Regions from separate parts of the Rheinheimera sp. F8 genome, predicted to be linked through region 1. Evidence: riboswitches for the same ligand, from Rfam matches in the RefSeq annotation. Region 1 holds a riboswitch; the other holds the start of a gene.
The links. A riboswitch is a leader RNA that binds a small molecule or an ion and turns the genes downstream of it on or off. The one in region 1 is predicted to bind cobalamin.

Region 1 (15,110 bases):
GGTGGCATTCTCCGCGATTGCCGCACTGACGCTTTCACCAATGCTGTGCAGCAAGATGCTCAAAGTGCAAAAAGAGAAACGGGGCTTTAGTCTGGTTATCCACCGGGCGATGGAAAAAGTGGAAGCCGCTTATCTGCGTCAGCTGCAAATAGTAACGCGGGTACGCTGGCCCAGCTGGCTGGTGCTTGGCAGCTGTGTCGTTATCAGCGTGTTACTGCTGAAATTGCTGCCATCGGAGTTGTCACCACAGGAAGACCGCGGCACCTTTTTTGTCATGATGAGCCCGGCGGAAGGCGCCAGTTATCAGTCCAATCAACAAAACATGCGGCTGATTGAAGATATCCTGCTGCCCTACTACGAAAAAGGTGAACTGAACCGTTTATTGATCCGCGTACCTGGCTTTGGTAACAGCGGCGGCATGGCGATTGTCGGCAGCGAAAACTGGCATAACGGTCAACGCCGTACACCAGAATTGATGCAGGAGATAGGTCAGAAACTCAATAACCTGACCGACGTGCGCGCCTTTACTAATATGCGCAGCGGCCTGACTGCTGGCCGTGGCGGTGGCGGTGGTGGCCGGCCGGTGCAGTTTGTCATCCAGGGTAATACCTATGAAGAACTCGCCAAATGGCGCGACATCGTGCTGGCAAAAGCGCGGGAAAACCCGAACCTGCAAATGCTTGATCACGATTACAAAGAAACTGTGCCGCAAATTCTGGTGGAAATTAACACCGAACGCGCCGCCGATCTGGGCATTTCGGTTGGCGTGGTCGGCCGGGCGCTGGAAGCCATGCTGGGCGGCCGCCGTGTGACGACCTTCCTTGATCGCGGTAAAGAATACGATCTTATTCTGGAAGGCGCCGATTCGGATTTCAGCGATCCAACCAGCATCACTGGTGTTTATGTGCGATCCACGGGTTCAAACAAGCTGATACCGCTGGACAATCTGGTGACACTGAAAGAAGAAGCCACATCATCAACACTGAATCGGTATAACCGGATGCGCGCTATCACCATTATGGCCAATCTGGCGCCGGGATATAGCCTCGGTGAAGCATTGGAATACCTGGAAGGTGTGGTGCGGACAGAGATTAAAGACGTCGGCGGTATTGATTATAAAGGCGAGTCGCTGATGTTTAAAAACAGCGGTGAATCGACCATCCTGATTTTTGCTTTGGCGCTGATTATTACTTATTTGGTGATGGCTGCGCAGTTTGAGAGTTTTATTCATCCGTTTGTCATTATGCTGACGGTGCCGCTTGGCATGGCCGGTGCGCTGGGTGGCCTCTATCTGGCCGGGATGACACTGAATATCTATAGCCAGATTGGATTGGTGATGATTATCGGATTGGTGGCGAAAAATGGCATATTGATTGTTGAGTTCGCCAATCAGCTACGGGATGCCGGCGTGGAGTTCACTGCGGCCATTCATCAGGCAGCAGTCCAGCGTCTGCGCCCTATTACGATGACGGCCTTTACCACTGTGATGAGCAGTATTCCGTTGATTATCACCTCGGGGCCAGGTTCTGAGAGCCGGATGGTGATTGGCATGGTCATTTGTGCCGGTGTTGGCTTTGCCACGTTGCTGACCTTGTATATCGTACCAGTGGCTTATGTGGCGCTGGCGCGCAACACCGGTTCACCACAGGACATCGCCAAAGCGCTGGACGTACTGGACACACCTAAAGACTGATGCTTTTAATTGCCCACCGCCGCCGCGTGCGGCGGGCTGGGCCTTGCGTTGAATATTTGTTACTATCCGTACATTGTTTTTCCTGGCTGTACCACAGCCGTTCTTTTCGGTGCAGCATTTAATGACCGACACATCGGTGTTACTGCAATGCCAACAAGTCCAACTACAACTCCCCGGCGGATTCCTGCTTGGGCCGCTGAGTTTTGCCCTGAAAGCAGGCAAAATCTATGGCTTACTCGGCGCCAACGGCGCCGGTAAATCGACATTGTTACAGCTATTGGCCGCACTGAAATCCCCTGATCAGGGCCAGGTATTGTTACAGCAACAGCCCCTGCAACAACTCGAACCGCGCGCCCGCGCCCGCCAGCTGGCCTATTTAAGTCAGCAGCAACCACCCACAGAGATGACAGTGCAGCAACTGCTGCAATTGGGCTTAATGCCGCATAAAGCATTGTGGCAGGCCGACACCCCTGCAGATAAAGCCGCCATCAACGCCGCACTCAGTCAGGTTGGCCTTGCCGACAAGGCATCAGCTTTGCTGCGCCACTTATCCGGCGGTGAACAACAACGTGCCCATCTGGCCCGGGTTCTGGTGCAACAGGCCTGTGTATTGTTACTTGATGAACCGGTCAATCACCTGGACATCCACTATCAGCATCAACTGCTGGCGATATTACGCCGCAGTGGTCTGACCGTTCTTGCCAGTTTTCACGACATTAATCTGGCGGCAGCTTATTGTGATGAGTTGCTGGTGTTACAGCATGGACAGTTACTGGCGGCTGGCACTCCGGCACAGGTGCTGCAACCTCAACTGCTGGAACAGGTGTATGGCCGGCCTTGTCTGGTTGATCACAGCCCATTTGATCAGCACTGCCGTGTAACTTTTGCCCCGGAGTGCCGATGACCCGCCACAGCGTGTTGCAGCTGTTACTTTTAATCGGACTATCCGGTGTCAGTGTGATCGCTGCACTGCAGATCGGCGTGGTCGATTTGCCGCTTTGGTCACTATTAACCGGCCAGGCGACCGATCCCCTGCCGCAACAAATTTTCTGGCAATTACGCCTGCCCCGCGTATTGCTGGCCGGACTTGCCGGCGCAGCCCTGGCGCTGTGTGGCGCCTTGCTACAGCTGCTCAGCCGGAACGAACTGGCCGATCCGTATTTATTTGGTGTGGTGTCCGGTGCCGCACTCGGCGCCACTATCAGCAGTTTGTTGTTCCCGGCGCTGGCACTGGCGTTGCCGGCATCGGCTTTTGCCGGTGCGCTGATCGCGATCTTGCTGGTGCTGACACTGGCACAGCGGGCCACCGCGCAAGGCATGCAATCCCTCAGCACCTTATTGCTAACCGGTCTTGCCGTGTCATTTTGTGCCAGCGCGCTGGCCAGTTTATTGCTGTTTCAGGCCGACAGTTTTGCCGCCAACCGGATTATTTTTTGGTTAATGGGCAGCGTCAGCCACGCTGACTGGCAGGCCGTTCAGTTGCTGGCGATCGCACTGGTTTTGACCTTAGTGGTCTGTAGTCTGGGTCGCCGCCAACTGGTGGCGCTGGCCTGGTCCGACGATATGGCAAAAAGCCTCGGTGTGGCGGTTAACCGCTGGCGTCTGCTGTTGCTGTTACTTTGCGCCCTGCTGACCGCAGTGGTGGTCGCTTATTGTGGTGGTATTGGCTTTGTTGGTCTGATGATCCCGCATCTGATCAGGCTGATGTTCGGTGGCCAAATCCTGACGTTGTTATTCGGCAGTGCGCTTGGCGGTGCGATTTTTCTGATCTGGGTCGATACCGTCGCCCGTAGTGCGCTGGCACCACAAGAATTGCCCATTGGCATTCTGACCGCTTTATGCGGCAGTGCGTTTTTTCTGTTGTTAATTAGCCGACGCCGGAGTCCAAATGAGTCATGAAGTGCCTGTACCGGAACAGAAATCCGGTCACCAGAAACGCCAGCAAAAGCTAAAAGAACAGGTTGATGCCCGCATCGCCAGCGCGACTATCGATAAAGGCTTATTACTGGTGATCACCGGCAATGGCAAAGGTAAGTCAACCGCCGGGTTTGGCGTCGTGGCACGCGCTACCGGTCATGGTCAGAAAGCCGCTGTCGTGCAATTTATCAAAGGTGGCTGGGACTGCGGTGAGCGTAATTTGTTGCAACAACACGGTGTACCTTTTGCGGTGATGTCTACCGGTTTTACCTGGGATACACAAAACCGCGAGACCGATATCGCCGCAGCACAACAGGTCTGGCAACAGGCCAAACAGTTTTTACTGGATCCGGCGCTCAACCTGGTGTTGCTTGATGAGCTGACCTACATGGTGGCGTATGACTATATTGCGCTGGATGACGTTTTAGCCGCGTTGCAGAACCGGCCGGCTAGCCAACATGTGGTGATCACCGGTCGGGGCTGTCACCGCGCCTTGCTTGAGCTGGCAGACACCGTCAGTGAAGTACAAAATATCAAACATGCGTTTGACTCCGGAGTCCGGGCGCAACAAGGAGTGGACTGGTAATGCGTTTTTCAGTCACCGCACTGGTATTGCTGTTGTGTACATCGCCGTTGTTGGCCGCACCGGGCCCCCGTTTGGTAGTGCTGGCACCGCATTTAACCGAACAACTGTACAGTATTGGTGCCGGCGGCCTGATTGTCGGCACCGTCGAACATGCCGATTATCCGGCAGAGGCCTCTGCTATCCCCCGTATCGGCAACTATGCCGGGCTGCAACTGGAAAGTATTCTGGCACTCAAACCTGATTTAGTGCTGTTTTGGCAAAGTGGCAGCCCGGCCGCGGATATCAGCCAGTTGCAGCGGCTCGGCATCCGCACCGAAGGCTTTGAGCCAAAAACGCTGGACGATATTGCCGCGGATCTGGAGCGTCTCGGTAACCTGACCGGTCAACAAGCGCGCGCCAGTCAACAGGCCAGTGCGGTTCGGTCTCGCCTGGCGGCACTGCGCCAGCAATATCAGCAGAAAAAAACCGTGCGGGTGTTTTACGAGTTATGGGACGAACCGCTATCGACGATTGGACCGGGCGCATGGCCAGCACAGGCGCTGCAGCTGTGCGGTGCGCAGAGTATCTTTGCCGACGCCGCCGGAGCTTATCCGCAGGTCAGCGCTGAAGCGCTATTACAACGACAGCCGGATTTGATTGTGCAGCCAGTATCAGACACAGAACCACGCCGCCTGACGGACTACACCACACGCTTTGCCAGCCTCAAAGCAGTGCAACTGCAACAACGGGCGCAACCGAATGCCGACTTATTGCACCGCGCTACAATCCGCACCCTTGATGGCGTGGCTGAGCTGTGCAAGTTGATAGATCACAGCCGGCAGTTCTATGCGACGAAGCCTGAGACCCCGTCGCTGCCGGTACCCCGCTAAACCACCAGTGCGTTAGCGACAGGCGTAAGTTGCCAGCGCTTTTTGCACCGCGATAATGTTGCCGTCTTTACTGAAGGTCTTACGCAGCGGCTCCGCCGTGCTGCTAAGCCAAATGACCAGTTCTGATTCCAGATCAAAGTGACCTTTGGTTTCAGCACTGAAGCGCACAATCGAGCGGTAAGGCACCGACATATATTCTTTCTTTGAGCCGGTGATGCCTTGTTTATCAATCAGGATCAACCGCTTGTTGGTAAACACAATCATATCACGCAGCAACTTAAATGCTTGCTCGGCCTGTTCGCCGTCAGCCAGTAAGCTGGCCAGCTCGGCTTCGACTTCAGCCACATCAATTGCACCGGCGTTCCCCAACAATCCACTGAACAATCCCATCTGAACTCCTTTATCGTCAATGCCTTGCCACTATGGCGTCCTCCAGCATAGAGTCATTGGCAACGGCTGACAAGGCAGCAGCAGTCATTGATTCTGGCACCAGGCGTGCTGCAGCCTGCAGGCCAGCCAGATAAGCATTTTCGACCCGGCCACCCAGGCACCAATCACCGGCCAGTATTAGTTGTTGGTCTTTGTCAGTCAGCAGCCCTGGTGCTGGCTGCGCCGGATTATAACTGGCATACAGCCAGCGATGGCAGAGTGACTGGATGCTTTCAACTTTTTGCCCGATGATGGCGCTGAATTCCAGTTGGGCCAACGCCGCAAGTTCTTCCGGACTGGCTTCCAGCAGTTGCAGACTGGTGCTGGCATTAAAATGTAACAGCCATTGTTCTGTCATCCCGGTTCTGCCTGGTTTGGCACTTTGCCGGGCACACCAGCTGAGCGGCCCCTCTTTGACAAAAATACCATCTGCCGGATGGTCAACTGCGCGGTACAGCTGCAATGAAACCGCCCAGCAGGGCAACAACAGTGCAGGCGGGATCTGCATAGCAAGCGGATGTTTCGCCAGCAACTGGCGGCACTGTTCTGGCGGACAGGTCAGGACCACGGCGTCAAATCCAGGATAGCTGGCGCCTTCAGCCGAGCTTAATGTCCATTCCCCACCATGCTGACTGCTGAAGCTGCTCTGACTGAAACTCAGTTCCGTGATGCGACAATTCAGATGCAGCGTCGTATCACCAAGTATGGTCTTCACCAGCTGATGCATCGTTGGCGTGCTGACATAACGGCTTTGGCCGTCATTGGATGGCAACAACAAGCCATGCTGCCAGACATAAGGATCAAAATCCCAACGCTGCACCACTCCTTGCGCCAACCAGCCCTGCAACGCCTGCACAAAAAGCGGATGACGGGCAGTAAAATACTGGGCACCAAAATCTAACGGATAAAACGGCAGCGCCTCATCCCTCGACTCCACCCGCTTCGATGTCATGCGCCCACCCGGGCCCCGGGCTTTGTCAAACACCACAACTTCAACGCCCGCCAGGCGGAGTTGATTGGCCGCACTGGCTCCGGTCATCCCTGCACCGATAATTGCAACTCGCATTTTTTTCTCCATTTATGTCATCTGTTGGCCTGAGGGTACGTATTAGACTACGCTATCGGGCATTCAGCAGATTAGTTAGGGGATTAAACATGGCACAACTGGCAACTTTTGCAGGCGGATGTTTCTGGTGTATTGAAGCTGCGCTGGCGCAAGTTCGCGGCGTTTCGCAAGTGGTCAGTGGCTATATGGGTGGCAGCAGTGCAAACGCCAACTATCGCGCAGTCTGCACCGGCACCACCGGTCATGCCGAAGTCGTCCAGCTGACTTATGATCCGGCGCAGGTCAGTTTTGAATTGTTGCTTGAGATGTTTTTCCACTTACACGACCCGACAACATTAAACCGGCAAGGCAATGACATCGGCACGCAGTACCGCTCCGAGATCTTTGCCCACGACGAAGCTCAGCTTGAGACAGCCCGGCAGTTTATCAGCACAGCGCAAGCTGATTTCGATGCGCCAATTGTGACGGCCATCAGCCGGGCCAGTACTTTTTATCCGGCCGAATCTTATCATCAGGACTATTTTAATCAGAATCCGCAGCAATCGTATTGTGCTTATCTGATCGCACCAAAACTGGCGAAATTCCATCGGACTTTTAACACAGCATTGCGCCATACAAGTGCCGCAGCCGAACGGTCATGATCCTGATGTTATTCCCACGCCGATTCAATCACGCAACCCGGAAACTGCGCTGCGGCAAAATAGGCATTTGGATCTTTATATTCCAGCAGATGATGGTTAAAACTGATCTGTAAGTTAATCATGTCGCCGGGCTGTTTTCCCTGTAGTCCCTGCAGCGGTGTTAACACGCCTGGCTGAATATTGGCGTTATAAATAATCCGCGCCGGCAGCTCTTCATCAATCCCCAGAGCGTTGGATAAACGCACACTAAACCGTCCCAGCTCAGCCTGCAGCTTTCTGATGATATTTGGCGTCAGCTTATTCAGCAGTTTAAATACAAAAGGCACGTCGACCTGTTGTGATATTTGTGGCTGGGCAGTGGACAGATCCGGAATAGCCTGTAACTGACCGGTCATTACATTGTAGTGCCCCCGGATCTCAACATCATTCAGTGTCAGAAAAATCCGCACTGTCGCCGGCCATTTTTTCAATTCACCAATGCCCTGCAAACCAAAGCCATTCAGCAGCACCGGCACAGTACCGTCTGCCGCTACAACTCCCAGTACTTTCATCTGCACTTCGCCCTGTACATATGCATTGATGCTGCTGACCCGGTCAAAACCTTCGCTGGCCTGAATATCGTAAATGCTCTGGCTGATCATTTCTTTGTAGTTATTTTCGATATAGCTGGTTTGCAATGACGCCAGCGCCATAAAATCCCGGTGCATCAGCGTCGGATAGTCGGATAACGTCGTGACGCCTTCCGCATGACACTGGCCACCGGAAATAATCAACGGTTTTTCAATCACATACTGACAATCCTCCATCTGCCGCGCCACGTAACGCTGAACTTTATGACAGGACTCGTGCGGATATAATGTGATGGCCTGCACCATTGGCGCCATCAGGCTGGCAGCGGCAAACACGAGGACGGAACTTGAAACAGTGTTCAATGATTGCATGATTTGACTCCGGGCAATAAAGCAAATGAATTCAATGAGGCGCCGCAGATGTCCGCTGGTCAATTTTACGTCGGTAGAATTTCATAAAAATTCTTTTTCATCTGCTCTCAGGTCCAAGGATTACTGCATCAGCTTGGCAGGCAACAGGATGCTATCTCAATTCAAATCTTACCGGCGCGTCGTGCGATGACATCAACTTTTTAGTCCGCAGAATGCGCTGGCAGGCGATAAAACAACAATCAGCGGTAGTCTGAAGACGCAGCAGATGCATCGGAGATCTCTCATTTCAGCTGATCCAAAATAAAAACCCCCGACAGAAGCGGGGGTTCGGATAAATTGCAGACAAAAGCCGTACTGCCATAACAACTCGGCTTTAAGAGCTGCTGCTATTTTGCGTTTAAAAGCTCATCATCTGTAATCCCAGCATCAATTCGAGTCCGGACTGGCGGTAACCCAGCGAGGTCTGATAAGTCCGGTTTAACAGATTATCGACTTTCAGCTGAATTTTAGTCTGACGGTCCCACTGATAGCTCAACGCGCTGCCCAGCACCAACGTCGATGGCAGATCTGGCTGCGCAACACCGGTCCAGCTCTTCCCGTTAAAAGTCCGGCTTTGGAATAACGAGGTCAGGCCATAAGTCCATGCACCGGTTTGCCGGTCGAGCTGCAATACCGCTTTGTGTTTGGGTAATAACGTCAACCGTTGATTTTTCTGTAAATCATCGGCCTGTAGCCAGGTGTAGTTAAAGTGAATACCGGTATCGGCGACCTGAACGCTTTGCGCGTATTCAATGCCACGAATGCGGGCTTTTTTGACATTAAACACCTGCTGGTCCTGATAGCGGATCAGATTCGTCAGGTCACGATGAAAGTACACCAGGCTGCTTTGCGACAACTCAGACTGATAATCTACGCCAACCTCACGTGACCGGGACTCTTCAGGCTTCAATCCCGGATTTGAAGCACGTGGCCAATACAGATCATTAAATGACGGTACTTTAAACGCAGTCGCCTGACTGGCGCGCAATTGCCATTGCTCATTCAGTTCATAACCGGCATTTAACTGATACGAACTATTGCCGCCATACCGACTGATATGATCGCGCCGGCCGGTCGCATCCAGCTGTAACGACTGCCACTGATAGCTGACACCAGCAAACCCGGCGCGGTTTGTGCGGCTGTTCACACTATACTGACCATCAAAGGCCGGATCTTTTGGATCGACGTCCGGTGATTTCCGAACCCGTTCTTCCGAGGCGGCTAAACCTGCCAGCACACTGAAATCTTCGTTCAGCTGATACAATGACTGCCAGTCAGCCTCGTCCCGAATAGTGCGGAACAGCGAATCTTTACTGTTGTTACCAAAGTTGACGTCTTCATCGACATTGTGACCAAGTTTCAGCTGATGCCCGACTTTACCGATTTGATGTTGCCATTGTGCCAGGTGCACTTCCTGTCGGACATCCGACTGGTCGCCACCATAACTCGAGTCGTACTGATAAAGGCCATCATTGAGCTGCGACTGCCATAACCAGGTGCCGACTGAGCTTTGGTACTCGGCACCGGCCTTAACATAGCTTTGCTCAAAGCCATCATCATCCGGATCGCCTTTAACGGACGCATTAAAGCCGTCGGCCATAGCAGTCCCAACGGAACCAAATACTTTGACGCTGCCCAGTTGCTGACTGCCGGCAAGATTGGCTTCCGTATGCTTGTGACTGCCGGTTTTAGCATTAAAATGCACTGAACCATCACGGCGACTGGTGATCGCAATCACCCCGCCAAGTGCGGCAGAACCGTACAGTGCCGCTTTGGGCCCACGGATAATTTCAACCTTTTCAATTTGTTCAAGTGGCAACATGGCCAATGACTGATAGCCTGAAGTGGCTGCACCAACCCGAATACCATCAATCAGTACCAGCGTATGTGCACTGGTACCACCACGGATAAAAATACTGCTGTTTTGGCCTCTGCCACCTTGGCGAGCCACAGTGACACCAGGCACTAGCTGCAACAATGCAGGTAAATCCCGCACCTGCGCAGCTTCAATATCCGCCCGGGAAAACACAGTCACGCTGGTTAACGTCTCACTGACTGGCTTGGCCTGACGGCTGGCGTAGACAGAGATATGTTCAAGATCGGATTCAGTTGGTTGCGCCAAAGCGCAGGTGCTGGCCACGGCAAGGGCCAGTAAAGAAAATTTCGACATGTTGACTCCACAGCACATGCCCGCCGCATGTGGTTGGTTGATGAAATTTTCAGGCCGGTCTCCGGGCTGATCCTGTTGTCGGGGCCGACAGCGACACGTCCCTTCCCATCCGAAGACAGTGGTGGCGTGAAGCGGCTTTGCCATTCGCGTATGCACGAAGGCGTTACCACAAAATTTACCGTTGCGGGGGCAGCGCTGGATTGGGTCAGAATGACGGACACCAGCTTCCCGTTTCACTGCGAACTAACGCAGCACCTGAAAATGCGCGCTCAGTTTAGCGATGAGGCGGAGAATGTCAATGAGTTCAGCAATCCAGACGGCTGCTGCTATTTAGTGAAGGGAAAGCCTGCTTTGGCGCGCAAAGCAGGCTGTGATTGTATAGCAGATTAGTCGCGGAAGTTCTGATATTGCAGCGGCTGACCTAAATCAGTGGCGCGTAATAAGGCAATGGCTTCCTGCAAGTCGTCGCGTTTTTTACCAGTGATCCGTACTTCGTCGCCCTGAATAGACGCCTGTACCTTCAGTTTGCTGTCTTTAATCAGATTGACGATTTTTTTCGCCAGCTCTTTTTCGACGCCTTGTTTCACTGTGAGCTGCTGGCTACAGGTCTTGCCAGAAAACTCGACTTTCGCCGATTCAAACGAGCGGATATCCAGACCACGTTTGATCGCTTTATTAAAAAACAAATCTTTCATCTGGGTCAGCTGCGGTTCGGCTTCCGCTTTCATCGTCACTGTAGTTTCTTTGACGCTGAATTCAGCCTGGACACCGCGAAAATCAAAACGGGTCGCCAGTTCCCGGTTGGCGTTGTCCACGGCATTCAGCACTTCCTGCTGATCCGCTTTAGAAACGATGTCAAATGTTGGCATGTCGCGCTCCTGATAATCCAAGTTTTTCAACTGGCGATTATACCGCCGCGCACCGTATAATCCGAGTATCTAGGCGTAAAATCAGGTGTTTTTCCGTGCTTCCACTGCAAAAACCGCTCGCAGTCTGTTTGTTTTTAGCGCTACTGGTGCTCGCAACTTACGGTTTTCTCAAAGATGTCAGTGGTATTCCATCCGGCTGGATGCCGAATGATAAGGTGATGCATGTGTTGGTGTTCTTCGCACTGACGCTGAGTTTTAAACAAGCTTTTGCCCGCCCTTTTCTGCACGCTTTTTCGCTGCTTGCGTTTTACGGCGCGCTGATTGAAGTTGCGCAGGCCACTTTTACCAGCCGCATGGGTGATCCGCTGGACTGGTTTGCCGATGTCGCCGGCATTCTGCTCGCGGCTGCATTGGTGCGATATTTACCAGCACATTGGTTCGTCCGCGCTGCAACATGAAGACTTCAACACAACAACCAACCATTGGCATTGTTGGTCAAGGTGCGATCGGTCTGTTAGCTGCCAGTCAGCTGGCACTTCGGCACTTATCATGCCACCTGCTGACTCGGGACCGCGATCTGTCCGCGTTAGTACTGAACTTCAGGCAACAACAACAGGAACATTCATTACTGTTGAATTGCCGCCAGCCGCAGCAGCCAGTGCAATTCCTGCTGGTGCCGGTCAAAGCTTATTCCATACAGCTAGCGCTGCAACAGTGGTTGGTCAGCTGTGCGCCCGATGCCGATATTGTGCTGTGTCATAATGGTATGGGCACGCTGGAGCTGGCGCAGTCGCAGCTGCAAAGCGGCCAAAAGCTCTGGTTTGCCAGTACCACCCATGGTGCATTAAAATCGGGGCCGCACCGGCTAGAACATACCGGGCTTGGCCGCACCACGCTGGGCCCCATCAACGATTCAGCCCGTCAGTCTTCAGCACCAGCTGCTGTGCTTGCGGCCGCGTTAGGCCCATTGCAAGTCGTCGCCGATATCCTGCCGGTACTGTGGCAAAAGCTGGCGATTAACGCGGTAATTAATCCGCTGACCGCTCTGCTGATGGTCAAAAATGGCGAGCTGAGCAAACCGCAGTATCGGCGCCAAATCGAATTGTTGATAGACGAATTCTGTCTGGTGGCACAGACCAAAGGCCAGACGTTTGACGCGCAGACGTTGTGTCAGACTGTACTGGATGTCGCGGCCAATACCGCCGGCAATTTTTCGTCCATGCAGCAAGACCGGGCGCTAATGCGCCCGGACGAGTTGGAATTCATTACTGGTTTTTTATTAAATGCTGCGGCAGAGGCTGGACTTGCGATACCGGCGCATCAGCAGCTCTATCAGCAACTGCGCGCCGTCAAACCAGCCTGATCTGCTAGTCTCAGGCCAGTTTCACTCAGGCCTTTTTATATACACCGACATTCTGGTAGCCCTGCTCTTTGAGCAGCAACGCCTGCAGCCGGCTCATCACGCCGCGGTCACAATACAGGTAGTATTGTTTTGTTTGGTCCAGACCGGCAAATTGACTGGCAATACGGAAAAATGGCAATTCCTGTACGGCATGACTGTCGAGCTGCAACGGATGCAGATCGGTTTCATCCGGCGCACGAACATCCAGGACGATGGCGTCTGCCGGCAATACAGATTCGGTTGCCACCGTCGTTAGTTGCTGGTCAGCCTGATACTCAACAGTACGGATATCCAGCACTTTAGCTTCCACACTGACTTTCTGCAGAATACTGAAATCAAAGTGTTGCTCTGCGGCATGGACATCAGCAAGTACTGCATTGATAGTTGGACTGCGCGAGATCACGCCGCAGTATTCCGGCATCGTTTTCGCCATGTCTTCGACGCCGATAGCGCGGGCGATATCAATAATTTCCTGTTTATCCTGATAAATCAGCGGCCGCAGGATCAACGTCTCAGTGACCCGATCGATGACATTGAGGTTCACAATAGTTTGGCTGGCAACCTGACCAATACTTTCACCGGTGACGACAGCCTTGACGTTGAGGCTTTCAGCCACTGTCGCCGCCGCCCGCATCATCATGCGCTTTAACACCACGCCCATCAGGCCTGACGGGATCCGAGCTAATATTTCATCGACGACAGGGGCAAAATCAACCGACACAAACTTGACCTTATGTGACAGGCTGTATTTTTGCCAAATGTAAAACGCCATCTGCCGCACACCGGTTTCGTGGGCCGCACCACCTAAATTAAAAAACAGGAAGTGAGTGCGCAGGCCTTTGCGGATCATCAGGTAACTAGCGACCGCTGAGTCAAAACCGCCAGAAATCAATGACAACACATCACCCTGACTTGGCAGTGGAAACCCACCCATGCCCTGATAAATGCGTTTTTTCATTAAGAGTTTGTCGCGGCGGATCTCCAGCTGTACTGATACATCCGGATTCTTCAGCTGGACACGCGCGGTAGGAATATGCTGATTCAGGCCGCCGCCGATGTAGCGTTCGGCATCCAGTGAACTGAATTCATGGTCGCCATTGCGTCGTACCCGCACGACAAAACTCTTGCCGGCCAGTTCATCGCGGTACAAAGCCAGTACTTGCTCAAATATATGGTGTAGCGAGTCATAGGTGGCAGACTGCATTTCAGCAAATTGCACGATGCCCGGAATACATTGGAGATGTTCAGCCATTTGCTGACGTAAAGTGTCGTCATCTTTGTCCAGTCGCACGGTCAGATGATCATACAAATTCTGTACTTCAACCGCGGGATCAAGCCGCAACAAAATGGTTTTGATGTTTTGTTCCAGCAACATAGTCTGGCGCTTACGCACCGATTTGCTTTTGATGGAGATTTCTGGATGCAGTTTGACAATAAATTCAATCATGGGGCTACCGGACAAAAAAACGGGCGCTGATTATACAGCGCCCTTGTCTGAAGTGCGACAGCCGAATTTACGGCTGTTTGGCCGGTTTTGGCTGGGCCGGTGGTTGTTTTAACTGGATCGGATCCGATTCTTTCGCTTTACCTTGCAAAATTGAGATCTCTACCCGCCGATTACGTTTGCGGTTTTGCTCGGTGTCATTGTCGACCAGTGGCCTGGTATCGGCGTGTCCGACCACGACTAAACGGTTTTTGTCCATACCGGTGCCATTAAGCAGTTCAACGGCAACGGACACAGCCCGTTTCGATGACAACTCCCAGTTGTTGCTGTTCAGCTCATCCGACACCTGGTCGTTATCGGTATGACCAGAGACTGTCACTTCACCCGGAATGTCGCGCAAAATAGCGCCGATCTGCTGAATAATCGGCTTAAACCTTGGTTGCAAAAAAGTTGATCCAGACGGGAAAGACCCATTTTCTTTAATGCGAATAATGATCTGCTGTCCCAGAGACTCCAGCTCGATAGCACCATCCTGGATCTGTTCCTGCATCATCTCAGCAACTTTTTTTGCCAGTTCATTGGTTTGCTGCTGGTCCTGCGCACTGCTTTCACTGGCCGCAGATGATTGCGCATCGGTATTTTGTGAGGCACCACCAGTTTGTTCACCGCGTTGTTCCTGCACGCCACCAGATGAGTCTTCCTGACCTGCCTGGAACTCGATTGTCTGCTGAGTCATATCGATAGTTTGTTGCTGAATCGTATCAATAGGCGTTGGCTCTGGCCGCCCTGGCCGGAACTCCATGGCGATGACACTGGTGCCTTTGGGGATATCTTTGACTTCAATTTTATTCTGCACACCAAAAGCAAACGCCATTGAGCCGGCGATTTGCTTAAATTTTTGCACATCCATTTCGGAAAACGACAGCAACAATACAAAGAAACACATCAGCAATGACATCAGGTCAGCAAAGGTTCCCATATATGCGGGTAAACCGGGGGGCGGGCATTTCGGACATTCAGCCATTGGATTTTTTATGCCTCATC
Region 2 (15,110 bases), 1.8 Mb from region 1:
TCTTTGAGCCGGTGATGCCTTGTTTATCAATCAGGATCAACCGCTTGTTGGTAAACACAATCATATCACGCAGCAACTTAAATGCTTGCTCGGCCTGTTCGCCGTCAGCCAGTAAGCTGGCCAGCTCGGCTTCGACTTCAGCCACATCAATTGCACCGGCGTTCCCCAACAATCCACTGAACAATCCCATCTGAACTCCTTTATCGTCAATGCCTTGCCACTATGGCGTCCTCCAGCATAGAGTCATTGGCAACGGCTGACAAGGCAGCAGCAGTCATTGATTCTGGCACCAGGCGTGCTGCAGCCTGCAGGCCAGCCAGATAAGCATTTTCGACCCGGCCACCCAGGCACCAATCACCGGCCAGTATTAGTTGTTGGTCTTTGTCAGTCAGCAGCCCTGGTGCTGGCTGCGCCGGATTATAACTGGCATACAGCCAGCGATGGCAGAGTGACTGGATGCTTTCAACTTTTTGCCCGATGATGGCGCTGAATTCCAGTTGGGCCAACGCCGCAAGTTCTTCCGGACTGGCTTCCAGCAGTTGCAGACTGGTGCTGGCATTAAAATGTAACAGCCATTGTTCTGTCATCCCGGTTCTGCCTGGTTTGGCACTTTGCCGGGCACACCAGCTGAGCGGCCCCTCTTTGACAAAAATACCATCTGCCGGATGGTCAACTGCGCGGTACAGCTGCAATGAAACCGCCCAGCAGGGCAACAACAGTGCAGGCGGGATCTGCATAGCAAGCGGATGTTTCGCCAGCAACTGGCGGCACTGTTCTGGCGGACAGGTCAGGACCACGGCGTCAAATCCAGGATAGCTGGCGCCTTCAGCCGAGCTTAATGTCCATTCCCCACCATGCTGACTGCTGAAGCTGCTCTGACTGAAACTCAGTTCCGTGATGCGACAATTCAGATGCAGCGTCGTATCACCAAGTATGGTCTTCACCAGCTGATGCATCGTTGGCGTGCTGACATAACGGCTTTGGCCGTCATTGGATGGCAACAACAAGCCATGCTGCCAGACATAAGGATCAAAATCCCAACGCTGCACCACTCCTTGCGCCAACCAGCCCTGCAACGCCTGCACAAAAAGCGGATGACGGGCAGTAAAATACTGGGCACCAAAATCTAACGGATAAAACGGCAGCGCCTCATCCCTCGACTCCACCCGCTTCGATGTCATGCGCCCACCCGGGCCCCGGGCTTTGTCAAACACCACAACTTCAACGCCCGCCAGGCGGAGTTGATTGGCCGCACTGGCTCCGGTCATCCCTGCACCGATAATTGCAACTCGCATTTTTTTCTCCATTTATGTCATCTGTTGGCCTGAGGGTACGTATTAGACTACGCTATCGGGCATTCAGCAGATTAGTTAGGGGATTAAACATGGCACAACTGGCAACTTTTGCAGGCGGATGTTTCTGGTGTATTGAAGCTGCGCTGGCGCAAGTTCGCGGCGTTTCGCAAGTGGTCAGTGGCTATATGGGTGGCAGCAGTGCAAACGCCAACTATCGCGCAGTCTGCACCGGCACCACCGGTCATGCCGAAGTCGTCCAGCTGACTTATGATCCGGCGCAGGTCAGTTTTGAATTGTTGCTTGAGATGTTTTTCCACTTACACGACCCGACAACATTAAACCGGCAAGGCAATGACATCGGCACGCAGTACCGCTCCGAGATCTTTGCCCACGACGAAGCTCAGCTTGAGACAGCCCGGCAGTTTATCAGCACAGCGCAAGCTGATTTCGATGCGCCAATTGTGACGGCCATCAGCCGGGCCAGTACTTTTTATCCGGCCGAATCTTATCATCAGGACTATTTTAATCAGAATCCGCAGCAATCGTATTGTGCTTATCTGATCGCACCAAAACTGGCGAAATTCCATCGGACTTTTAACACAGCATTGCGCCATACAAGTGCCGCAGCCGAACGGTCATGATCCTGATGTTATTCCCACGCCGATTCAATCACGCAACCCGGAAACTGCGCTGCGGCAAAATAGGCATTTGGATCTTTATATTCCAGCAGATGATGGTTAAAACTGATCTGTAAGTTAATCATGTCGCCGGGCTGTTTTCCCTGTAGTCCCTGCAGCGGTGTTAACACGCCTGGCTGAATATTGGCGTTATAAATAATCCGCGCCGGCAGCTCTTCATCAATCCCCAGAGCGTTGGATAAACGCACACTAAACCGTCCCAGCTCAGCCTGCAGCTTTCTGATGATATTTGGCGTCAGCTTATTCAGCAGTTTAAATACAAAAGGCACGTCGACCTGTTGTGATATTTGTGGCTGGGCAGTGGACAGATCCGGAATAGCCTGTAACTGACCGGTCATTACATTGTAGTGCCCCCGGATCTCAACATCATTCAGTGTCAGAAAAATCCGCACTGTCGCCGGCCATTTTTTCAATTCACCAATGCCCTGCAAACCAAAGCCATTCAGCAGCACCGGCACAGTACCGTCTGCCGCTACAACTCCCAGTACTTTCATCTGCACTTCGCCCTGTACATATGCATTGATGCTGCTGACCCGGTCAAAACCTTCGCTGGCCTGAATATCGTAAATGCTCTGGCTGATCATTTCTTTGTAGTTATTTTCGATATAGCTGGTTTGCAATGACGCCAGCGCCATAAAATCCCGGTGCATCAGCGTCGGATAGTCGGATAACGTCGTGACGCCTTCCGCATGACACTGGCCACCGGAAATAATCAACGGTTTTTCAATCACATACTGACAATCCTCCATCTGCCGCGCCACGTAACGCTGAACTTTATGACAGGACTCGTGCGGATATAATGTGATGGCCTGCACCATTGGCGCCATCAGGCTGGCAGCGGCAAACACGAGGACGGAACTTGAAACAGTGTTCAATGATTGCATGATTTGACTCCGGGCAATAAAGCAAATGAATTCAATGAGGCGCCGCAGATGTCCGCTGGTCAATTTTACGTCGGTAGAATTTCATAAAAATTCTTTTTCATCTGCTCTCAGGTCCAAGGATTACTGCATCAGCTTGGCAGGCAACAGGATGCTATCTCAATTCAAATCTTACCGGCGCGTCGTGCGATGACATCAACTTTTTAGTCCGCAGAATGCGCTGGCAGGCGATAAAACAACAATCAGCGGTAGTCTGAAGACGCAGCAGATGCATCGGAGATCTCTCATTTCAGCTGATCCAAAATAAAAACCCCCGACAGAAGCGGGGGTTCGGATAAATTGCAGACAAAAGCCGTACTGCCATAACAACTCGGCTTTAAGAGCTGCTGCTATTTTGCGTTTAAAAGCTCATCATCTGTAATCCCAGCATCAATTCGAGTCCGGACTGGCGGTAACCCAGCGAGGTCTGATAAGTCCGGTTTAACAGATTATCGACTTTCAGCTGAATTTTAGTCTGACGGTCCCACTGATAGCTCAACGCGCTGCCCAGCACCAACGTCGATGGCAGATCTGGCTGCGCAACACCGGTCCAGCTCTTCCCGTTAAAAGTCCGGCTTTGGAATAACGAGGTCAGGCCATAAGTCCATGCACCGGTTTGCCGGTCGAGCTGCAATACCGCTTTGTGTTTGGGTAATAACGTCAACCGTTGATTTTTCTGTAAATCATCGGCCTGTAGCCAGGTGTAGTTAAAGTGAATACCGGTATCGGCGACCTGAACGCTTTGCGCGTATTCAATGCCACGAATGCGGGCTTTTTTGACATTAAACACCTGCTGGTCCTGATAGCGGATCAGATTCGTCAGGTCACGATGAAAGTACACCAGGCTGCTTTGCGACAACTCAGACTGATAATCTACGCCAACCTCACGTGACCGGGACTCTTCAGGCTTCAATCCCGGATTTGAAGCACGTGGCCAATACAGATCATTAAATGACGGTACTTTAAACGCAGTCGCCTGACTGGCGCGCAATTGCCATTGCTCATTCAGTTCATAACCGGCATTTAACTGATACGAACTATTGCCGCCATACCGACTGATATGATCGCGCCGGCCGGTCGCATCCAGCTGTAACGACTGCCACTGATAGCTGACACCAGCAAACCCGGCGCGGTTTGTGCGGCTGTTCACACTATACTGACCATCAAAGGCCGGATCTTTTGGATCGACGTCCGGTGATTTCCGAACCCGTTCTTCCGAGGCGGCTAAACCTGCCAGCACACTGAAATCTTCGTTCAGCTGATACAATGACTGCCAGTCAGCCTCGTCCCGAATAGTGCGGAACAGCGAATCTTTACTGTTGTTACCAAAGTTGACGTCTTCATCGACATTGTGACCAAGTTTCAGCTGATGCCCGACTTTACCGATTTGATGTTGCCATTGTGCCAGGTGCACTTCCTGTCGGACATCCGACTGGTCGCCACCATAACTCGAGTCGTACTGATAAAGGCCATCATTGAGCTGCGACTGCCATAACCAGGTGCCGACTGAGCTTTGGTACTCGGCACCGGCCTTAACATAGCTTTGCTCAAAGCCATCATCATCCGGATCGCCTTTAACGGACGCATTAAAGCCGTCGGCCATAGCAGTCCCAACGGAACCAAATACTTTGACGCTGCCCAGTTGCTGACTGCCGGCAAGATTGGCTTCCGTATGCTTGTGACTGCCGGTTTTAGCATTAAAATGCACTGAACCATCACGGCGACTGGTGATCGCAATCACCCCGCCAAGTGCGGCAGAACCGTACAGTGCCGCTTTGGGCCCACGGATAATTTCAACCTTTTCAATTTGTTCAAGTGGCAACATGGCCAATGACTGATAGCCTGAAGTGGCTGCACCAACCCGAATACCATCAATCAGTACCAGCGTATGTGCACTGGTACCACCACGGATAAAAATACTGCTGTTTTGGCCTCTGCCACCTTGGCGAGCCACAGTGACACCAGGCACTAGCTGCAACAATGCAGGTAAATCCCGCACCTGCGCAGCTTCAATATCCGCCCGGGAAAACACAGTCACGCTGGTTAACGTCTCACTGACTGGCTTGGCCTGACGGCTGGCGTAGACAGAGATATGTTCAAGATCGGATTCAGTTGGTTGCGCCAAAGCGCAGGTGCTGGCCACGGCAAGGGCCAGTAAAGAAAATTTCGACATGTTGACTCCACAGCACATGCCCGCCGCATGTGGTTGGTTGATGAAATTTTCAGGCCGGTCTCCGGGCTGATCCTGTTGTCGGGGCCGACAGCGACACGTCCCTTCCCATCCGAAGACAGTGGTGGCGTGAAGCGGCTTTGCCATTCGCGTATGCACGAAGGCGTTACCACAAAATTTACCGTTGCGGGGGCAGCGCTGGATTGGGTCAGAATGACGGACACCAGCTTCCCGTTTCACTGCGAACTAACGCAGCACCTGAAAATGCGCGCTCAGTTTAGCGATGAGGCGGAGAATGTCAATGAGTTCAGCAATCCAGACGGCTGCTGCTATTTAGTGAAGGGAAAGCCTGCTTTGGCGCGCAAAGCAGGCTGTGATTGTATAGCAGATTAGTCGCGGAAGTTCTGATATTGCAGCGGCTGACCTAAATCAGTGGCGCGTAATAAGGCAATGGCTTCCTGCAAGTCGTCGCGTTTTTTACCAGTGATCCGTACTTCGTCGCCCTGAATAGACGCCTGTACCTTCAGTTTGCTGTCTTTAATCAGATTGACGATTTTTTTCGCCAGCTCTTTTTCGACGCCTTGTTTCACTGTGAGCTGCTGGCTACAGGTCTTGCCAGAAAACTCGACTTTCGCCGATTCAAACGAGCGGATATCCAGACCACGTTTGATCGCTTTATTAAAAAACAAATCTTTCATCTGGGTCAGCTGCGGTTCGGCTTCCGCTTTCATCGTCACTGTAGTTTCTTTGACGCTGAATTCAGCCTGGACACCGCGAAAATCAAAACGGGTCGCCAGTTCCCGGTTGGCGTTGTCCACGGCATTCAGCACTTCCTGCTGATCCGCTTTAGAAACGATGTCAAATGTTGGCATGTCGCGCTCCTGATAATCCAAGTTTTTCAACTGGCGATTATACCGCCGCGCACCGTATAATCCGAGTATCTAGGCGTAAAATCAGGTGTTTTTCCGTGCTTCCACTGCAAAAACCGCTCGCAGTCTGTTTGTTTTTAGCGCTACTGGTGCTCGCAACTTACGGTTTTCTCAAAGATGTCAGTGGTATTCCATCCGGCTGGATGCCGAATGATAAGGTGATGCATGTGTTGGTGTTCTTCGCACTGACGCTGAGTTTTAAACAAGCTTTTGCCCGCCCTTTTCTGCACGCTTTTTCGCTGCTTGCGTTTTACGGCGCGCTGATTGAAGTTGCGCAGGCCACTTTTACCAGCCGCATGGGTGATCCGCTGGACTGGTTTGCCGATGTCGCCGGCATTCTGCTCGCGGCTGCATTGGTGCGATATTTACCAGCACATTGGTTCGTCCGCGCTGCAACATGAAGACTTCAACACAACAACCAACCATTGGCATTGTTGGTCAAGGTGCGATCGGTCTGTTAGCTGCCAGTCAGCTGGCACTTCGGCACTTATCATGCCACCTGCTGACTCGGGACCGCGATCTGTCCGCGTTAGTACTGAACTTCAGGCAACAACAACAGGAACATTCATTACTGTTGAATTGCCGCCAGCCGCAGCAGCCAGTGCAATTCCTGCTGGTGCCGGTCAAAGCTTATTCCATACAGCTAGCGCTGCAACAGTGGTTGGTCAGCTGTGCGCCCGATGCCGATATTGTGCTGTGTCATAATGGTATGGGCACGCTGGAGCTGGCGCAGTCGCAGCTGCAAAGCGGCCAAAAGCTCTGGTTTGCCAGTACCACCCATGGTGCATTAAAATCGGGGCCGCACCGGCTAGAACATACCGGGCTTGGCCGCACCACGCTGGGCCCCATCAACGATTCAGCCCGTCAGTCTTCAGCACCAGCTGCTGTGCTTGCGGCCGCGTTAGGCCCATTGCAAGTCGTCGCCGATATCCTGCCGGTACTGTGGCAAAAGCTGGCGATTAACGCGGTAATTAATCCGCTGACCGCTCTGCTGATGGTCAAAAATGGCGAGCTGAGCAAACCGCAGTATCGGCGCCAAATCGAATTGTTGATAGACGAATTCTGTCTGGTGGCACAGACCAAAGGCCAGACGTTTGACGCGCAGACGTTGTGTCAGACTGTACTGGATGTCGCGGCCAATACCGCCGGCAATTTTTCGTCCATGCAGCAAGACCGGGCGCTAATGCGCCCGGACGAGTTGGAATTCATTACTGGTTTTTTATTAAATGCTGCGGCAGAGGCTGGACTTGCGATACCGGCGCATCAGCAGCTCTATCAGCAACTGCGCGCCGTCAAACCAGCCTGATCTGCTAGTCTCAGGCCAGTTTCACTCAGGCCTTTTTATATACACCGACATTCTGGTAGCCCTGCTCTTTGAGCAGCAACGCCTGCAGCCGGCTCATCACGCCGCGGTCACAATACAGGTAGTATTGTTTTGTTTGGTCCAGACCGGCAAATTGACTGGCAATACGGAAAAATGGCAATTCCTGTACGGCATGACTGTCGAGCTGCAACGGATGCAGATCGGTTTCATCCGGCGCACGAACATCCAGGACGATGGCGTCTGCCGGCAATACAGATTCGGTTGCCACCGTCGTTAGTTGCTGGTCAGCCTGATACTCAACAGTACGGATATCCAGCACTTTAGCTTCCACACTGACTTTCTGCAGAATACTGAAATCAAAGTGTTGCTCTGCGGCATGGACATCAGCAAGTACTGCATTGATAGTTGGACTGCGCGAGATCACGCCGCAGTATTCCGGCATCGTTTTCGCCATGTCTTCGACGCCGATAGCGCGGGCGATATCAATAATTTCCTGTTTATCCTGATAAATCAGCGGCCGCAGGATCAACGTCTCAGTGACCCGATCGATGACATTGAGGTTCACAATAGTTTGGCTGGCAACCTGACCAATACTTTCACCGGTGACGACAGCCTTGACGTTGAGGCTTTCAGCCACTGTCGCCGCCGCCCGCATCATCATGCGCTTTAACACCACGCCCATCAGGCCTGACGGGATCCGAGCTAATATTTCATCGACGACAGGGGCAAAATCAACCGACACAAACTTGACCTTATGTGACAGGCTGTATTTTTGCCAAATGTAAAACGCCATCTGCCGCACACCGGTTTCGTGGGCCGCACCACCTAAATTAAAAAACAGGAAGTGAGTGCGCAGGCCTTTGCGGATCATCAGGTAACTAGCGACCGCTGAGTCAAAACCGCCAGAAATCAATGACAACACATCACCCTGACTTGGCAGTGGAAACCCACCCATGCCCTGATAAATGCGTTTTTTCATTAAGAGTTTGTCGCGGCGGATCTCCAGCTGTACTGATACATCCGGATTCTTCAGCTGGACACGCGCGGTAGGAATATGCTGATTCAGGCCGCCGCCGATGTAGCGTTCGGCATCCAGTGAACTGAATTCATGGTCGCCATTGCGTCGTACCCGCACGACAAAACTCTTGCCGGCCAGTTCATCGCGGTACAAAGCCAGTACTTGCTCAAATATATGGTGTAGCGAGTCATAGGTGGCAGACTGCATTTCAGCAAATTGCACGATGCCCGGAATACATTGGAGATGTTCAGCCATTTGCTGACGTAAAGTGTCGTCATCTTTGTCCAGTCGCACGGTCAGATGATCATACAAATTCTGTACTTCAACCGCGGGATCAAGCCGCAACAAAATGGTTTTGATGTTTTGTTCCAGCAACATAGTCTGGCGCTTACGCACCGATTTGCTTTTGATGGAGATTTCTGGATGCAGTTTGACAATAAATTCAATCATGGGGCTACCGGACAAAAAAACGGGCGCTGATTATACAGCGCCCTTGTCTGAAGTGCGACAGCCGAATTTACGGCTGTTTGGCCGGTTTTGGCTGGGCCGGTGGTTGTTTTAACTGGATCGGATCCGATTCTTTCGCTTTACCTTGCAAAATTGAGATCTCTACCCGCCGATTACGTTTGCGGTTTTGCTCGGTGTCATTGTCGACCAGTGGCCTGGTATCGGCGTGTCCGACCACGACTAAACGGTTTTTGTCCATACCGGTGCCATTAAGCAGTTCAACGGCAACGGACACAGCCCGTTTCGATGACAACTCCCAGTTGTTGCTGTTCAGCTCATCCGACACCTGGTCGTTATCGGTATGACCAGAGACTGTCACTTCACCCGGAATGTCGCGCAAAATAGCGCCGATCTGCTGAATAATCGGCTTAAACCTTGGTTGCAAAAAAGTTGATCCAGACGGGAAAGACCCATTTTCTTTAATGCGAATAATGATCTGCTGTCCCAGAGACTCCAGCTCGATAGCACCATCCTGGATCTGTTCCTGCATCATCTCAGCAACTTTTTTTGCCAGTTCATTGGTTTGCTGCTGGTCCTGCGCACTGCTTTCACTGGCCGCAGATGATTGCGCATCGGTATTTTGTGAGGCACCACCAGTTTGTTCACCGCGTTGTTCCTGCACGCCACCAGATGAGTCTTCCTGACCTGCCTGGAACTCGATTGTCTGCTGAGTCATATCGATAGTTTGTTGCTGAATCGTATCAATAGGCGTTGGCTCTGGCCGCCCTGGCCGGAACTCCATGGCGATGACACTGGTGCCTTTGGGGATATCTTTGACTTCAATTTTATTCTGCACACCAAAAGCAAACGCCATTGAGCCGGCGATTTGCTTAAATTTTTGCACATCCATTTCGGAAAACGACAGCAACAATACAAAGAAACACATCAGCAATGACATCAGGTCAGCAAAGGTTCCCATATATGCGGGTAAACCGGGGGGCGGGCATTTCGGACATTCAGCCATTGGATTTTTTATGCCTCATCTGATTTAACAACACGTTTTTTCGACATCAGATAATTACGCAACATACCTTCGATGACTTTCGGATTTTGGCCATCTTGAATGCCCATCACCGCATCGAGGATCAGCAAATGGTTATTTTTTTCTTCCTCGTTACGCACCGACATTTTATCCGCCAGCGGCATAAACAAGCAGTTTGCCTGCAAAGCTCCATACAGCGTTGTTAGTAATGCAACTGCCATCGCCGGGCCTATCGCTTTAGGGTCTGACATATTCGCCAGCATCGCGACCAGACCTATTAACGTACCAATCATCCCCATGGCCGGCCCAAGATCACCGAGCTGTTTAAATATTGAAATGTAAGTACCGTGACGGTTGTATGATAAATCAATGTCTTTTTCTAATGTGGAGCGCACCACGTCAGCATCGTGGCCATCGACCAGCATATTAATGCCTTTTTGCATGAATTCATTCGGAATTTCCGCTTCCTCTAATGCCAGAAAGCCACCTTTGCGTGCAGTGTCCGCAAGCTGAACTGCTTTTTCAATCAACTCTTCCGGTGATTCCATTTTAAACAGAAAGGCTTTTCCGACTGCTTTCCCCGATGCCGCCAGTTGCCCTAAGGTAAACTTCATAAAAACGACGGTAAAACTACCACCAAAAACAATGACAATAGAAACGAAGTCGTAAAACATCATCAGGTTGCCAGATGCGCTCAAATACATGGCCCATACCATCATACCTATTGTTGCCAGTAACCCTATGACGGTTGCTAAATCCACTTCTAATCTCCTGCTCAATCAGAAATAACTGATGTAATTATGCTAGCTTACCGCTATCTATCGACTAAGCCAGTGACAATGTTAAATATATTTCTAAAGTCAGGCAAAAAAAACATCCCATGCGGCCTTTCTGATTGACCAGCTCAGGTGGCTGAGGTAACTTTGCGCACAAATCAAGGTGGGGACCGCTATGAGCAAAAAGCAGGCAGAAACTGCTCAGTTTGAAGACAATGTGCGCGAACTGAGTGAAATCGTCCAGCAATTAGAACAAGGTGAACTGACTCTTGAGCAGGCATTGGCCCGCTTTGAGCGCGGTATTACTTTGTCCCGCCTCAGTCAACAACAGTTACAGGCGGCAGAGCAAAAAGTCCAGCTGTTGTTGCAACAGGCACAAGGCGAAACTTTGGTGCCATTCCAGACTGACACCGGGGTCTGAACTGATGTTGCAAAACCTTGCCGCTGACCAGCAACGCGTCGGTCAGCTGATGTCATCTGTGTTATCCGGACTGACAGTTACCGATCCGCGTCTGCTGGATGCCATGCAATATAGTCTGTTACTCGGCGGTAAGCGATTGCGCCCTTTTCTGGTTTACAGCGTAGGCCGGATGCTCGGTGCCGAGCTGACGGATTTGGATGGACCGGCAGCTGCCATCGAGTGTTTGCACACCTATTCGTTGATCCACGATGATTTACCCGCAATGGACGACGATGATCTGCGTCGCGGCAAGCCAACCTGTCACAAAGCATTTGATGAGGCCACTGCCATACTGGCCGGGGATGCGCTGCAGACACTAGCGTTTGATATTCTGGCCCACCATCCTTATCAGCATGTCGATGCAGCCAGACAAATACAGCTGCTGCGTGAGTTAGCGCGACAGTCTGGTTACCATGGTATGTGTGGCGGTCAGGCAATTGATCTGGCGCATACCAATAAAACGATGACACTGGCGGCGCTGGAACATATGCATCAGCTGAAGACAGGTGCATTAATTCAATGTGCTGTGAAGTTGGGCTGGTTATGCAGTAAAGACCAACAACCAGACCACTTAAAAGCCCTGCAAACTTACGCATCAGCAATCGGGCTGGCGTTTCAGGTGCAGGATGATATTCTGGACATCGAAGGTGATACCGCTACCCTTGGCAAGCCACAGGGCTCTGATCTGGAAGCCAACAAAGTGACGTATCCGGCTTTAATGGGGCTGGAACCGGCGCGGAAAAAAGCCGAAGAATTGGTCGTGCAGGCACAACAGGCCCTGCACACTTTACCGTATGACACCACTGAACTGGCTGCGTTGGCCGGCTATGTGATCGCCCGCAAATTCTGAGCAAGGTTACATTGATGGCGCCTGATATTTCGAACTATCCTCTGCTGGCAAAAGCCAACCTGCCGGCTGAACTGCGGCAAATCCCGCAAGACCAGCTGCCACGATTGAGTCACGAACTGCGCGACTATCTGTTGCATTGTGTCAGTCAAAGTAGTGGCCATTTCGCTTCGGGACTTGGCGCCATTGAACTGACCGTTGCCCTGCATTATGTCTACAACACGCCTTTTGATCGGGTGATTTGGGATGTTGGTCACCAGGCCTATCCACATAAAATTCTGACAGGCCGGCGTGATCGGATGCCAACGATCCGTCAACTGAATGGCTTACATCCGTTTCCATGTCGTGAAGAAAGCGAATACGACACGCTGACCGTCGGTCACTCGTCGACGTCAATCAGCGCGGCACTGGGTATGGCGATTGCTGCCCGTGCTGAGCAAAAGAACCGTAAAGTAGTGGCTGTCATAGGCGATGGCGCTATTACTGCAGGCATGGCATTTGAAGCATTAAATCACGCCGGCGAAGTACGTCCGGACATGTTGGTGATTTTAAATGACAACGAAATGTCGATTTCCGAGAATGTTGGTGCGCTGAACCGTTACTTTGCCAGGATTTTATCAGGCAACTTCTACACCAGCCTGCGTGAAGGCGGCAAAAAGATCTTAAGTGGCGTCCCCCCACTCCATGAGTTAGCCAGCCGCGCCGAGGAACATTTTAAAGGCATGGTCACACCCGGCACATTCTTTGAAGAGCTCGGTTTTAATTACATTGGTCCCATCGATGGGCATGATGTGCTGAATCTGGTCGATACGATCCGCAATATGCGCCAGCTCAAAGGCCCGCAATTGCTGCATATAGTGACAAAAAAAGGCAAAGGCTACGCCCCTGCCGAAAAAGACCCAATCGGCTGGCATGCCGTCAGCAAGTTTGACCCGGCCAGTCAGATGCAGCCGAAAAAAGCCGCCAGCCCGAGTTTTTCCAACATATTCGGCAGCTGGTTATGTGACATGGCCGCACAAGATCCCCAACTGCACGCCATCACCCCAGCAATGCGGGAAGGCTCTGATCTGGTGCAGTTCTCCAAAACCTACCCGGAACGATATTACGATGTCGCCATCGCGGAACAACACGCGGTGACGTTGGCTGCGGGTCTTGCCATCGAGGGTTTAAAACCGGTCGTCGCGATTTATTCCAGCTTTCTGCAGCGTGGTTATGACCAGTTAATTCATGACGTTGCCCTGCAAAATCTCGATGTCACTTTTGCCATCGACCGCGCCGGTCTTGTGGGTGCCGACGGCGCCACGCACCAGGGTGCCTTTGATCTAAGTTACCTGCGTTGTGTACCCAATCTGTTGATCATGGCACCATCTGATGAGGATGAATGCCGGCAGATGTTATATACCGCTTATCAACACCAAGGCCCGGCAGCTGTGCGCTATCCGCGCGGCGCTGCGACCGGCATAGCCCCTGAGCAAACGATGACTGCATTGGCGCTGGGGAAAGGTCGTATCGTCAAACAAGGTCAGGATCTTGCTATTCTGGCGTTCGGTACTCTGCTGCATGCTGCGGCCAGCGTGGCAGACAAACTCGGTGCAACACTGGTGGATATGCGGTTTGTCAAACCGCTGGATTTGGCGTTGCTGCAACAACTGAGTACAACACACAGCAAATTTGTCACGCTGGAAGACAACGCCATTGCCGGTGGCGCTGGCTCCGGTGTCAACGAAGCGGTTGCAGCACTGCAGTTACCGGTGCGGCTGCTGAATCTGGGCCTGCCGGACCAGTTTATCCGCCATGGTAGTCAGGAGCAGCTCTATGCTGAACTTGGACTAGACAGTGCCGGCATAGAGCAATCGATCCGGCGGCACTTCACGCTTTAATGCCGCAATAAAAAAACAAAGCCCGGCTTAAATAACCGGGCTCAGATTAATGACAAACCCCAGTTTTCTGGGGTTTGTGCTTTTCAGGAGTGGTGCATTCTCCGTCAGTGGTCATGGCTTAATAATGAGTTGTGGGTTGTTGAATTTGATTGGGCTGGTGTTGAATGAGCCGGCATTTGGCTTGGTTGATAGGGATTTAGGCTTGAGACTGGCTCAGGCGGCCAGCAGTAACGCCATTTTCTTGATGTTTTGCGCAGCACCCGCCAGCAGACATTGCATCTGGACTTTTTCCAGCCCTCTGAAGCGGGCATAGCGGTGGCCGTGGTGTTGTTTGGCGTCCGAGAAGCTACGCTCTACTGTTTCTTTGCGCCTTTTGTAAATCTTCTTGCCCCATGCGCTTAACCGGGTTTCATTGGCTGCCTCTTTGGCCGTTTCAAATACGTGTCGGGTCAATACTTTGGTGTGATTCTCACTTTTCGTGCAGCGGCTGCGGATAGGACAATCTTTGCATTTGTTGCGGTCGGATTTGTACTCACGATACCCGGCACGATTGGTGGTGCTGTACTGCAGCAGTTCGCCTTGCGGGCAGCGGTAACAATCGCTGTCTTTATCGTAGTCAAACGCGCTTTTGCGCAATAAGTCTTTGCCTTTGTTGGGCCGGCGGTAGCCCATCACCGGCTCAATTTGCCGCGCTTTAATCAGGTGGCACAGCATCGCAGTGTTGTAGCCCGCATCCAGCCCAACCGCGACCGGCTCAAGCTGGAAACGCTGCAGTTGCCGGTCAAGCCTCGCAATATAAGGCTGACTGTCGTGCTGATTGCCAGGCGTGACGTGCGTGTCAGTAATAAGGCCGTGCCGGCCATCGACGGTGCGGTGGTCGAGGTAAAAAAAGCCCTGCGGTTTGCCTTCGCGCGTCATAAAACCACTGTCAGGGTCTGTGGTACTGGCTTTTATCTCGCTCAGTTCACAGACGCTGTCATCCTTGGGAGCCAGTGGCTTTTTTCCGGCGGCTTTGCGCTCCTCCTCAATCGCCGCGTTGAGCTGGTCGACATAGGCCGAGGTACTGGCTGCCACTAACTTATTGATGGATTTATTCTTATTGGCACTGGCTTTTAAGTGCGTGCTGTCGGTGTAAAGCACGCGGCCGCCAATCAACCTTTTGGCAATGGCCTGCTCAACAATCCGGTCGAAGACCCGTTGGAACACATCAGTCCCGTTGAAACGGCGAATACGGTTCTGACTGAGCGTTGAAGCGTCCGGTACTTTATCGGTCAGCGACAAACGCAAAAACCAGCGATAGGCCA

Region 2: another riboswitch for cobalamin. It lies ahead of ATY27_RS12685 (TonB-dependent receptor); the one in region 1 lies ahead of ATY27_RS04420 (TonB-dependent receptor).

What each region holds. Positions count from the first base shown of each region.
Region 1 is NZ_CP013656.1:969,491-984,600, forward strand. Features, by position in the region: gene ATY27_RS04375 (efflux RND transporter permease subunit) at 1-1,693, shown strand, start outside; gene ATY27_RS04380 (ABC transporter ATP-binding protein) at 1,815-2,597, shown strand; gene ATY27_RS04385 (iron ABC transporter permease) at 2,594-3,592, shown strand; gene cobO (cob(I)yrinic acid a,c-diamide adenosyltransferase) at 3,582-4,196, shown strand; gene ATY27_RS04395 (cobalamin-binding protein) at 4,196-5,065, shown strand; gene ATY27_RS04400 (PH domain-containing protein) at 5,078-5,455, opposite strand; gene ATY27_RS04405 (FAD-dependent oxidoreductase) at 5,472-6,560, opposite strand; gene msrA (peptide-methionine (S)-S-oxide reductase MsrA) at 6,650-7,201, shown strand; gene ATY27_RS04415 (hypothetical protein) at 7,210-8,142, opposite strand; gene ATY27_RS04420 (TonB-dependent receptor) at 8,540-10,351, opposite strand; cobalamin riboswitch at 10,386-10,625, opposite strand; gene ATY27_RS04425 (YajQ family cyclic di-GMP-binding protein) at 10,738-11,220, opposite strand; gene ATY27_RS04430 (VanZ family protein) at 11,316-11,678, shown strand; gene ATY27_RS04435 (2-dehydropantoate 2-reductase) at 11,675-12,583, shown strand; gene thiI (tRNA uracil 4-sulfurtransferase ThiI) at 12,609-14,069, opposite strand; gene ATY27_RS04445 (flagellar motor protein MotB) at 14,137-15,090, opposite strand; gene pomA (flagellar motor protein PomA) at 15,099-15,110, opposite strand, start outside.
Region 2 is NZ_CP013656.1:2,814,788-2,829,897, reverse strand. Features, by position in the region: gene ATY27_RS12705 (PH domain-containing protein) at 1-190, opposite strand, end outside; gene ATY27_RS12700 (FAD-dependent oxidoreductase) at 207-1,295, opposite strand; gene msrA (peptide-methionine (S)-S-oxide reductase MsrA) at 1,385-1,936, shown strand; gene ATY27_RS12690 (hypothetical protein) at 1,945-2,877, opposite strand; gene ATY27_RS12685 (TonB-dependent receptor) at 3,275-5,086, opposite strand; cobalamin riboswitch at 5,121-5,360, opposite strand; gene ATY27_RS12680 (YajQ family cyclic di-GMP-binding protein) at 5,473-5,955, opposite strand; gene ATY27_RS12675 (VanZ family protein) at 6,051-6,413, shown strand; gene ATY27_RS12670 (2-dehydropantoate 2-reductase) at 6,410-7,318, shown strand; gene thiI (tRNA uracil 4-sulfurtransferase ThiI) at 7,344-8,804, opposite strand; gene ATY27_RS12660 (flagellar motor protein MotB) at 8,872-9,825, opposite strand; gene pomA (flagellar motor protein PomA) at 9,834-10,604, opposite strand; gene ATY27_RS12650 (exodeoxyribonuclease VII small subunit) at 10,795-11,040, shown strand; gene ispA ((2E,6E)-farnesyl diphosphate synthase) at 11,045-11,929, shown strand; gene dxs (1-deoxy-D-xylulose-5-phosphate synthase) at 11,944-13,806, shown strand; gene ATY27_RS12635 (IS1182 family transposase) at 14,020-15,110, opposite strand, start outside.